Regions from separate parts of the Streptomyces sp. BBFR2 genome, predicted to be linked through region 2. Evidence: riboswitches for the same ligand, from Rfam matches in the RefSeq annotation. Region 2 holds a riboswitch; the other holds the start of a gene.
The links. A riboswitch is a leader RNA that binds a small molecule or an ion and turns the genes downstream of it on or off. The one in region 2 is predicted to bind glycine.

Region 1 (5,546 bases), 4.5 Mb from region 2:
GGCCGCGAGGAAGTCCACCGGCTCCTCCTGCCAGTCCGGCTCGAAGAGCCGCACCCGGCCGCCGGTCGGCGCGGGCACCCCGGCCCCCGCCTCCCGGCACAGCTCGGCCACCGCGGGCGCGGGCAGCGCGGTGCCGACCGTGCCGCCGGGGTTGACGGCGATACCGAGCAGCGGCGGCAGCCCCCGGGCGAACTCCTTCGCCGGGGCGACGGTGAAGGACATGTGGGCGCCGACGGTCCGCAGGAACTCCTGCTCGGAGCTGAACACCGGGACGTACGCGACGTCGTCGATCTCGACGGTGGGCAGGTCCAGGCCCCGGCCGCCGGGGCCCGCGGCGTCCGGGCCGCCGCCGTTGGGCAGCGGCACCCACACCCGGCTGCGGCCCAGCACCTCCACGATCCGGCCGCCCGCGCCGGGGTGGCCGACCGAGGCCGCGAGGACCTCCTCCAACTCGTTGGCGGGCCACGCCGGCCGCGGTATTCCCTGCTCGATCCCCTGCTCGGGAAAGTCCATGTCCATCCATCCGCTTCCGTACCGCGCGCTCTGGCCGATGAGCTTAGGGGGTGTCCTGCGGGTCCTCGCGGGGCCGTGGCGAGCGGCAGCGCGCCTCGCCGCGGCGCCGTCCCGCCCGCGGGCTCCTGCCCGCGGAAGGCTCCGCCCCGCGGCGCGCACCACCGGCCGCCATGACCCACGAAGACCGACAGGACAACCCCCAGGCCCTGTCGCCGCCCTCCGGTGGCCGCCCGGAAAGGGGCGGACGGAGGGTGACGACCGAACCCTAGACGAGTGGCGGCGCCGCCGCGTCCGCCGCCCGGGGCGCGGGCCCGCCGCCGCCGAACCGGAGCGTACGCAGCCGGTCCGCCGCGGCCCGGTCCAGCAGGACGGCCGAGGCGAACCCCCGGGGCGGGCGCCCCGCCGCGGCGTCCCGGATCAGCCGCCGGGCGGCCGTACGGTGCCGGGCGAAGGCGTAGCCGGACACCCCGCGCCCGCGCGAGCGCTGGCCGCGCCGTGCCACCTCGGGCGGGACGTCGAGCAACAGCAGGTGCGGGCGGCGCCCGCCGCGCCGCGCCGCGCGGGCGATCCAGCGGCGCACCCAGGTCTGCGTCCCGCAGTCGTGCACCACCGCACTCCGGCCCGAGCGCAGCACCCGGCGCAGCCCGAGGTAGTGCGCCACCCGGACGAGTGGCCGGTAGAGGGCGTACGGCACCCGGCGCAGCCGGCCGCGCTCCCAGCGCTCGCGGACGTCCTGGGAGTCGACGCGGTGGACGGGGTCGCCCCCGCCGTCGGCCGCGGGGACGACGCGGTGCATCAGGGTGCTCTTGCCGCTGCCGGGCAGCCCGGAGACGACGATCAGGGCGCCCGCGGCGAAGCGGAGTTCGGCCGGGAGCCCGGCGGCGGGGCGTCCCCGCAGGTCGGTGACGGCGGGGGCGGCGTCCGGAGCCGGGGCGGTCCCCGGGTACGCGTCCGGGGCGGTGTCCGGCCGTGCCTCGCGGGGCGGCGCGTCCGGGGCGGCAACCGGGCCCGCGTCCGGGCGCGGCCCGCGGCGCGCCTCCGGTGCCGGACGGGTCTCCGGCGGACAGGTCTCCGGTGCCGGACGGGTCTCCGGTGCCGCCCTCGGCGGCCGGGCGCCGCGAGGTCCGGGGACGGGCCGGGGCGGCGCGGTGCCCCCGGTCGCCGGTACGGCCGTGCGCGCGGCTTCGCTCTGCACCGTGATCGCCCCTTCCCCCTCGGCGGGGCCGGGCGGCGGCCCCGTCCCCTCCCGCACAGTGTCAAGGAAAGGTAATGCCCTTCAAGACGCGGGGTGTTCCGGTGCCGCGCCGCGGGCGGTGCGCGGTCCCGGGCGGCGCCGTGCGGAAGCGTTCCGTCCGGGCCGCCGGGCGGGTTCCGGGCCGGGGCTCCTACGTGCGGCGTTCCCGTGCGATGATGTCGGCGCCCCGTGCACTCAAGGCGTCGCGCCGTGCACGGTCAAACTCCATACCGGCCGCTTGAATCCGCGCGGGAGAGTCCCCGGCCGCGCGCCGGGGCGCCGAAGGAGCAAGTCCTCCCTTGAATCTCTCAGGCCCCTATACCGCGCGGGCGAGGCAGATCTGAAAAGCGAGCCGCGGCCCGTACGGGAGCGGTTCCACCCAAGGTGCAAACCGGCCCGTTCGCGGGATTCCGGTGAACCTCTCAGGTTCCGATGACAGATGGGGAGACATGTCCTCTCACCCTGTCCGGGAGCCCACCATGACCGATGCCCCCCGCCGCACCGCGCTCGACGCCGTCCACCGCGCGCTGGGCGCGACCATGACCGACTTCGCCGGCTGGGACATGCCGCTGCGCTACGCCAGCGAGCGCGACGAGCACCTCGCCGTCCGCACCCGCGCCGGTCTCTTCGACCTCTCCCACATGGGCGAGATCACCGTCACCGGCCCGCAGGCGGCCGACCTCCTCGACCACGCGCTGGTCGGCAACATCGGCTCCGTGAAGCCGGGCCGCGCCCGCTACACCATGATCTGCCAGGAGGACGGCGGCATCCTCGACGACCTGATCGTCTACCGCCTGGGCGAGACGGAGTACATGGTCGTCGCCAACGCCTCCAACGCGCAGACCGTCCTGGACGCGCTGACCGCCCGGGCCGGCGGTTTCGACGCCGCGATCCGCGACGACCGCGACGCGTACGCGCTGCTGGCCGTGCAGGGCCCCGAGTCCCCCGGCATCCTCAAGGCCGTCACCGACGCCGACCTCGACGGGCTGAAGTACTACGCCGGGCTGCCCGGCACGGTCGCCGGGGTCTCTGCGCTCATCGCGCGCACCGGCTACACCGGCGAGGACGGCTTCGAGCTGTTCGTCCGGCCCGAGGACGCGGCCGCGCTCTGGGAGGCTCTGCTGGCGGCGGGCAAGGACGCCGGGCTGGTCCCATGCGGGCTGTCCTGCCGCGACACGCTGCGCCTGGAGGCGGGCATGCCGCTCTACGGCCACGAGCTGACGACGGCGACCACACCGTTCGACGCGGGTCTGGGCCGGGTCGTGAAGTTCGAGAAGACATCCAACGGCGGCGCCTTCGTCGGTCGCGCCGCGCTGGAGGCGGCCGCCGCGCGCGCCGAGGAGCAGCCGCCGCGCAAGCTCGTCGGTCTGATCGCCGAGGGCCGCCGGGTGCCGCGGGCGGGCTACCCGGTGGTGGACGCCGAGGGCACCGTCATCGGTGAGGTGACCTCCGGCGCGCCGTCGCCGACCCTGGGCAAGCCGGTCGCGATGGCGTACGTCGACGCCGCGCACGCCGCCCCGGGCACCGCGGGCGTCAAGGTCGACATCCGTGGCAGCCACGAGCCGTACGAGGTCGTCGCGCTGCCCTTCTACAAGCGGGAGAAGTAGCCCGTAACGGGACACATCGCCGCCCGGATCCGCCGTACGGGGCCGCCGGGCCGGTCCGGCGCGGCCGGGCCGCCGCCGCTGTGTCTCACTGTGCAGACCCCTTTCACCACCACACCCTCGCGTACAGGAGAATCGACCCATGAGCAACCCCCAGCAGCTGCGCTACAGCAAGGAGCACGAGTGGCTGTCGGGCGCCGAGGACGGCGTCTCGACGGTCGGCATCACCGAGCACGCGGCGAACGCGCTCGGCGACGTCGTCTACGTGCAGCTCCCGGAGGTCGGCTCCACGATCACGGCGGGCGAGACCTGCGGTGAGCTGGAGTCGACCAAGTCGGTCAGCGATCTCTACGCGCCGGTCGACGGCGAGATCACCGAGGTCAACGAGGGTGTCACCGACGACCCCTCGCTGGTGAACACCGCCCCGTTCGAGGGCGGCTGGCTGTTCAAGGTGAAGATCACCGGGGAGCCGGGCGACCTGCTCTCCGCGGACGAGTACACCGCCTTCACCGCCGGCTGAGTCCGCCGCTCGGCCGCCGCCCGTACCGAAGCGCTCCGCGCCCCCTGAACCCTCCAGGAGAAGACCCATGTCGCTTCTCGACAGCTCCCTCCACGAGCTCGACCCCGACGTCGCCGCCGCCGTCGACGCCGAGCTGCACCGTCAGCAGTCCACCCTCGAAATGATCGCCTCGGAGAACTTCGCTCCGGTCGCCGTCATGGAGGCGCAGGGCTCGGTTCTCACCAACAAGTACGCCGAGGGCTACCCCGGCCGCCGCTACTACGGCGGCTGCGAGCACGTCGACGTGGTCGAGCGGATCGCCATCGACCGCATCAAGGAGCTCTTCGGCGCGGAGGCGGCCAACGTCCAGCCGCACTCCGGTGCGCAGGCCAACGCCGCCGCGATGTTCGCGCTGATCAAGCCGGGCGACACCATCCTGGGCCTGAACCTCGCCCACGGTGGCCACCTCACCCACGGCATGAAGATCAACTTCTCCGGCAAGCTCTACAACGTGGTGCCCTACCACGTCGACGAGAAGACCAACCTGGTCGACATGGAGGAGGTCGAGCGGCTCGCCAAGGAGCACCGCCCGAAGCTGATCGTCGCGGGCTGGTCCGCCTACCCGCGCCAGCTCGACTTCGCCGCCTTCCGCAAGATCGCGGACGAGGTCGGCGCGTACCTGATGGTCGACATGGCGCACTTCGCCGGTCTGGTCGCCGCGGGGCTGCACCCCAACCCGGTGCCGCACGCCCACGTCGTCACCACCACCACCCACAAGACCCTGGGCGGTCCGCGCGGCGGCGTGATCCTCTCCACCCAGGAGCTGGCCAAGAAGATCAACTCCGCGGTCTTCCCCGGTCAGCAGGGTGGTCCGCTGGAGCACGTCATCGCGGCGAAGGCGGTCTCCTTCAAGGTCGCGGCGTCCGAGGAGTTCAAGGAGCGCCAGCAGCGCACCCTGGACGGCGCCCGCATCCTGGCCGAGCGCCTGGTGCAGCCGGACGTCACCGAGGCGGGCGTCTCCGTCCTGTCCGGCGGCACCGACGTCCACCTCGTCCTGGTCGACCTGCGCGACAGCGAGCTGGACGGCCAGCAGGCCGAGGACCGTCTCCACGAGGTCGGCATCACCGTCAACCGCAACGCCGTCCCGAACGACCCGCGGCCCCCGATGGTCACCTCGGGTCTGCGGATCGGCACCCCGGCGCTGGCCACCCGCGGCTTCGACGCCGACGACTTCCGCGAGGTCGCCGACATCATCGCCGAGGCGCTGAAGCCGTCGTACGACGCCGAGTCGCTCAAGGCGCGGGTCGCCGCCCTCGCCGCGAAGCACCCGCTCTACCCCTCCCTCTGAGAGGGAGCGCGCGGCGCCCCGCCGCGCGCCGTTGCCTCCGGGCGCCGCACCACCGGCGCCCGGAGGCGGTACGGGCCACGAGCCCGGGGTCCCGGCCCCGGGCTCGCCGTCTGCCTGCCCCGGAATCCGGAACGATCCGGCACACAGGGCACGGAACGGACGCGGACCCCGGCCGCGGACGGCACCGCCCGGCCGCGTACGGCGGCGGCAGGGCCACGCCCCGGCCGCCCCGCGCACCGCTCCGTACCGGGGCTCGCGGCCACCCGCGGCACCGGCCGTTCCCCGGGCCGCCCGCCGCCCGTCGGCCCGTGTCCGGCGGCCCGCCCCGTGTCCGCGTTACGCTCGTCA
Region 2 (5,546 bases):
GACGAGGCGTTCGTCGATCTGGAGGCGGGCGGTGTCGCGGACGACTCCGGGTCGGCCCGCGCGGTCGGTGAGCGGCTGCGGCGCGACATCCGGGAGGTCACGGGGCTGACGGGTTCGGTGGGGCTGGCCGGGGCCAAGATGCTGGCCAAGATCGCGTCGGAGGCGGCCAAGCCTGACGGCTTGCGGATCATCGAGCCGGGTACCGAACGGGAGCTGCTGGGGCCGATGACCGTCCGTACCCTGCCGGGCGTCGGACCGGCGACGGCCGAGGCGTTGCGCCGGGCGGGGATCACGACCGTCGCGGAGACCGCCGAGGCGGGGGAGGCGGAGCTGGTGCGGCTGCTGGGCAGGGCGCACGGGACGGGGCTGTACGCGATGGCGCTGGGCCGGGACGACCGGCCGGTCGTCGCGGAGCGGGACGCGAAGTCGGTGTCGGTGGAGGACACCTTCGAGGTCGATCTCACCGACCGCACCCGGGTGCGCAACGAACTGGTGCGGCTGGCGGAGCGGTGTGTGGAGCGGTTGCGGGCCGCCGGCCGTTCCGGTCGTACGGTCGTGATCAAGGTGCGGAACTACGACTTCTCGACCCTGACGCGGTCGGAGACGCTGCGCGGGCCCACCGATGACCCCGCGGTGGTGCGGGAGGCGGCCGTCCGCCTGCTGGACCTGGTCGACACCACGGGCGGGGTGCGGCTGCTGGGCGTGGGCGTGAGCGGGCTGGCCGACTTCACCCAGGAGGATCTCTTCGCCCAGCTCGCCACGGAGCGGGAGGCCGTCGAAGCGGCGCAGCAGGCCCTGGAAGCGGCGGAGAGCGGGGCGGCGAGGGGCGAGGCGGAACCGCAGGAGGAGCGGCCGCGCCGCTGGCATCCCGGGCTGGACGTCGTCCATGACGACTACGGCGCGGGGTGGGTGCAAGGCAGCGGGGTGGGGCGGGTGACGGTGCGGTTCGAGCAGCCGTGGTCGGCGCCGGGGCGGGTGAAGACCTTCGCCGTGGACGATCCGGCGCTACGGCCCGGGGAGCCGCTGCCGCTGGTGGGCGGCGCGCCGACGCCGGACCCGGGGCGGGGCGGGACGGGCGCGGGAGCGGTGCCGGTCAGGAGCGGAGGAGGCGGGCCGGAGGGAATGTCCGGCCGCTCGATATCCGGTCGGCCGGTGCTAGGGCCGGAGCCGGAGCTAGTGTCCGAGCCCGAGCCGAAGCTAGTGCCGGAGCCAGCGGCAGAGCCGAAGCCCGAGCTGGAGCTGGAGCCAGCACCAGCGGCAGAGGCGGAGGCGGAGTCGGAGTGGGCGGCAGAGCCGGAGCCGGAGTCGGCGCCAGGGTCTGCACCAGCGCCCGGGGATCGAGGCTCGGATCGTCGGTGAGCGGGCCGGTCGTCCGCTCCCGTGGGTCAGTCGTCCGCTCCCGCGATGTTGCCGAAGTTCTTGTCGGCGGGGGGCCGCTCGATGTCCGCGGGGGAGGTGATGTCCAGTCGGTAGTGGTGGTAAAGCTGGAGTTCCTGCTCGGGGGAGAGGTGGCGGCCGACGCCGAAGTCCGGGGCGCCCTTGATCAGCTTGCGGTCGTAAGGGATGTGCAGGGCGTCGTCGACCAGGCGGCTCGGCTCCAGGGGGACGAAGGCGTCGCGGCTGAAAAGTCCGGTGCGCACTGCCGCCCATTCGGGTTCGCCGGTGGCGTCGTCGAGGTAGACCTCGTCCACGGTGCCGATCTTGGCGCCTTGGCGGTCGTATGCCTTGCGGCCGATCAGGCTCCGCGGGTCGATATCGGTTTGCACGGCCCCTCCAACTGGTCGCAACTGCCTGGTCACACCTACCAAACGGCACATTTCCCATGTCGGCCACTCGAAGGATCCCCCGGATGACGCGCTGGTAGGCTGGCAAATGGCCGCTGACCCCGTGCGGGAGAGTCCACGTCGTTCGCGGCGCGGACGCCGAAGGAGCAAATCCTCCCCGGAAACTCTCAGGCACACGTACCGCTCGGACGAGGTCACTCTGGAAAGCAGGGCGGGCCACGGACGACGCAGCGCCGGAACCCCTCCTCACCGACGGTGAAAGCCGGGCCGCGGTCGCGGGCCGGTGAAGCTCTCAGGTTGAGATGACAGAGGGGGAGGCCGTCCGGGCACCAGCGCCGTGGTGCCCCTCGTAGGTCGTTGAGACCAGGAGGCCCCCGCAGATGACCACCAATCGCATCCCCCTGACCGAGCTGGAGCGCGGTACGCCCTTCGAGCACCGGCATATCGGTCCGGACCACGAGGCGCAGGCGAAGATGCTCGCGCAGGTCGGATTCGGTTCGCTGGACGAGCTGACCGCCACCGCGGTGCCCGACGTGATCAAGAGCGCTGAGGCGCTGGGGCTGCCGCAGGGCCGTTCGGAGGCGGAGGTCCTCGCCGAGCTGCGCGGACTCGCCCAGCGCAACCAGGTCCTGTCCTCGATGATCGGCCTCGGCTACCACGGCACGTTCACCCCGCCGGTGATCCTGCGCAACGTCATGGAGAACCCCGCCTGGTACACGGCGTACACCCCCTACCAGCCGGAGATCTCGCAGGGGCGGCTGGAGGCGCTGCTGAACTTCCAGACGATGGTCGCCGACCTCACCGGCCTGCCGACCTCCGGCGCGTCGCTCCTGGACGAGGGCACCGCCGCCGCCGAGGCCATGGCGCTCTCCCGGCGGGTCGGCAAGGTCAAGCAGGGCGTCTTCCTCGTCGACGCCGACTGCCTGCCGCAGACCGTCGCCGTCATCCGGACGCGCGCCGAACCCACCGGCGTCGAGGTCGTCGTCGCCGACCTGAGTGACGGCATCCCCGCCGAGATCGCCGAGCGGGGCGTCTTCGGTGTGCTGCTGCAGTACCCGGGGGCGTCCGGCGCGGTCCGCGACCCCCGTGCCGTCATCGCGCAGGCCCAGGAGCTGGGCGCGGTCGTCACCGTCGCCGCCGACCTGCTGGCCCTGACCCTCCTCACCTCTCCGGGCGAGCTGGGCGCCGACATCGCGGTGGGCACCACCCAGCGTTTCGGTGTGCCGATGGGCTTCGGCGGTCCGCACGCCGGCTTCATGGCCGTACGGGAGAAGTTCGCCCGGAGCCTGCCCGGCCGCCTGGTGGGCGTCTCCGTCGACGCCGACGGGACCAAGGCGTACCGCCTCGCCCTGCAGACCCGTGAGCAGCACATCCGCCGTGAGAAGGCGACCAGCAACATCTGTACCGCGCAGGTGCTGCTCGCCGTCATGGCCGGGATGTACGCGGTCTACCACGGCCCGGACGGGCTGGCCGCCATCGCCCGCCGCACCCACCGCTACGCCACGGTCCTCGCCGAGGGGCTGAAGGCCGGTGGCGTGGAGCTGGTGCACGGCGCGTACTTCGACACCCTCACCGCCCGGGTGCCGGGACGGGCCGCCGACGTCGTCGCGGCTGCCCGGGAGGCCGGTGTCAACCTCCGCCTGACCGACGCGGACCACGTCGGCATCGCCTGTGACGAGACCACCGGCCGGACGCAGCTCGCCGCCGTCTGGCGCGCTTTCGGCGTCTGCGGTGACGTCGAGCAACTGGACGCGGCGGCCGCCGACGCGCTGCCCGAGAGCCTGCTGCGTACCGACGGCTACCTCACCCATCCCGTCTTCCACCAGCACCGTTCCGAGACCGCGATGCTGCGCTACCTGCGCCGGCTGTCCGACAAGGACTACGCGCTCGACCGCGGCATGATCCCGCTCGGCTCCTGCACGATGAAGCTGAACGCGACGACGGAGATGGAGCCGGTCACCTGGCCGGAGTTCGGGCAACTGCACCCCTTCGCCCCCGCCGAGCAGGCGCAGGGCTACCTCACCCTCATCCAGGAGCTGGAGGAGCGGCTGGCCGCCGTCACCGGCTACGACAAGGTCTCCATCCAGCCGAACGCCGGCTCCCAGGGTGAGCTGGCCGGTCTGCTGGCGGTGCGCGCGTACCACCGCGCCAACGGTGACGAGCAGCGCACCGTCTGCCTCATCCCGTCCTCGGCGCACGGCACCAACGCCGCGAGCGCCGTGATGGCCGGGATGAAGGTCGTCGTCGTCAAGACCGGTGAGGACGGCGAGGTCGACACCGACGACCTCCGCGCCAAGATCGACAAGCACCGCGACGAGCTGGCCGTCCTGATGGTCACCTACCCGTCGACGCACGGCGTCTTCGAGGAGCACATCACCGAGATCTGCGCCGCGGTGCACGACGCGGGCGGCCAGGTCTACGTGGACGGTGCCAACCTGAACGCGCTGGTCGGGCTCGCCGAGCCGGGGAAGTTCGGCGGCGACGTCTCGCACCTGAACCTCCACAAGACCTTCTGCATCCCGCACGGCGGCGGTGGCCCCGGCGTCGGCCCGGTCGGCGTCCGCGCGCACCTCGCGCCGTACCTCCCCAACCACCCGCTCCAGCCCACCGCGGGCCCGGAGACCGGTGTCGGCCCGATCTCCGCCGCTCCCTGGGGTTCGGCCGGCATCCTGCCGATCTCCTGGGCGTACGTCCGTCTCATGGGCGGTGAGGGCCTCAAGCGCGCCACCCAGGTCGCGGTGCTCTCCGCCAACTACATCGCCAAGCGCCTGGAGCCGCACTACCCGGTGCTCTACACCGGGCCCGGCGGGCTGGTCGCGCACGAGTGCATCATCGACGTCCGGCCGCTCACCAAGGCCACGGGCGTGAGCATCGACGACGTCGCCAAGCGCCTCATCGACTACGGCTTCCACGCCCCGACGATGTCGTTCCCGGTGGCCGGCACGCTGATGATCGAGCCGACCGAGAGCGAGGACCTCACCGAGCTGGACCGCTTCTGCGACGCGATGATCGCCATCCGCGCGGAGATCGAGAAGGTCGGCAGCGGCGAGTGGGACAAGGACGACAACCCGCTGCGCAACGCCCCGCACACCGCGGACGCGCTCGGCGGTGAGTGGGCGCACCCGTACACCCGCGAGGAGGCCGTCTTCCCGGCAGGTGTCGTGGCGGCGGAGAAGTACTGGCCGCCGGTCCGCCGTATCGACGGCGCCTTCGGCGACCGCAACCTCGTCTGCTCCTGCCCGCCGCTGACGGAGTACGACGGCTGACGCCCGCGCAGCGATGAGGGCCCTCGGCGATGACGCCGGGGGCCCTTTGACGTGCGACGGGTCAGACGGTGGTGGCGACCCGGGGTGTGCCGTCCGGACGGTGCGGGGCGATGACCTGACCGTCCGGCAGAAGCTCACCGGTGTCCTCGAAGAGGAGAACGCCGTTGCACAACAGGCTCCAGCCCTGCTCCGGGTGGTGCGCCACAGGATGTGCGGCTTCCCGGTCGGTGGAGTCGGCGGTCGGGCAGGGCGGCTGGTGCTGACACATGGGCATTGTCTTTCGCTGCGGATGGGTGAACGTCGTCGTGCGGCTCGATGAACTCGAAGTGGTCATGGCCGCTTCCCCCGTTTCCTTCGGTTGGACTCAAGTGTTGCCCTGCGGACGGATTTCCGCAGGGATTTCGCAGCAGTGGTACGCACTCGGTACGGACGTGTCACCCGTGCGGGCGGTTGCGCCCAAATGCGCGTCGTGCCACAGCGGTTGGAGGAGAGGCGG

Region 1: linked by a shared signal. The riboswitch ahead of gcvT (glycine cleavage system aminomethyltransferase GcvT) and the one ahead of gcvP (aminomethyl-transferring glycine dehydrogenase) in region 2 are both predicted to bind glycine.

Annotation. Positions count from the first base shown of each region.
Region 1 is NZ_CP172415.1:1,860,191-1,865,736, forward strand. Features, by position in the region: gene ACGH2B_RS06680 (enhanced serine sensitivity protein SseB) at 1-513, opposite strand, end outside; gene ACGH2B_RS06685 (AAA family ATPase) at 779-1,708, opposite strand; glycine riboswitch at 1,987-2,081, shown strand; gene gcvT (glycine cleavage system aminomethyltransferase GcvT) at 2,227-3,354, shown strand; gene gcvH (glycine cleavage system protein GcvH) at 3,494-3,871, shown strand; gene glyA (serine hydroxymethyltransferase) at 3,939-5,198, shown strand.
Region 2 is NZ_CP172415.1:6,398,312-6,403,857, forward strand. Features, by position in the region: gene ACGH2B_RS26370 (DNA polymerase IV) at 1-1,359, shown strand, start outside; gene ACGH2B_RS26375 (PRC-barrel domain-containing protein) at 1,386-1,817, opposite strand; glycine riboswitch at 1,881-1,977, shown strand; gene gcvP (aminomethyl-transferring glycine dehydrogenase) at 2,165-5,050, shown strand; gene ACGH2B_RS26385 (DUF5999 family protein) at 5,112-5,318, opposite strand.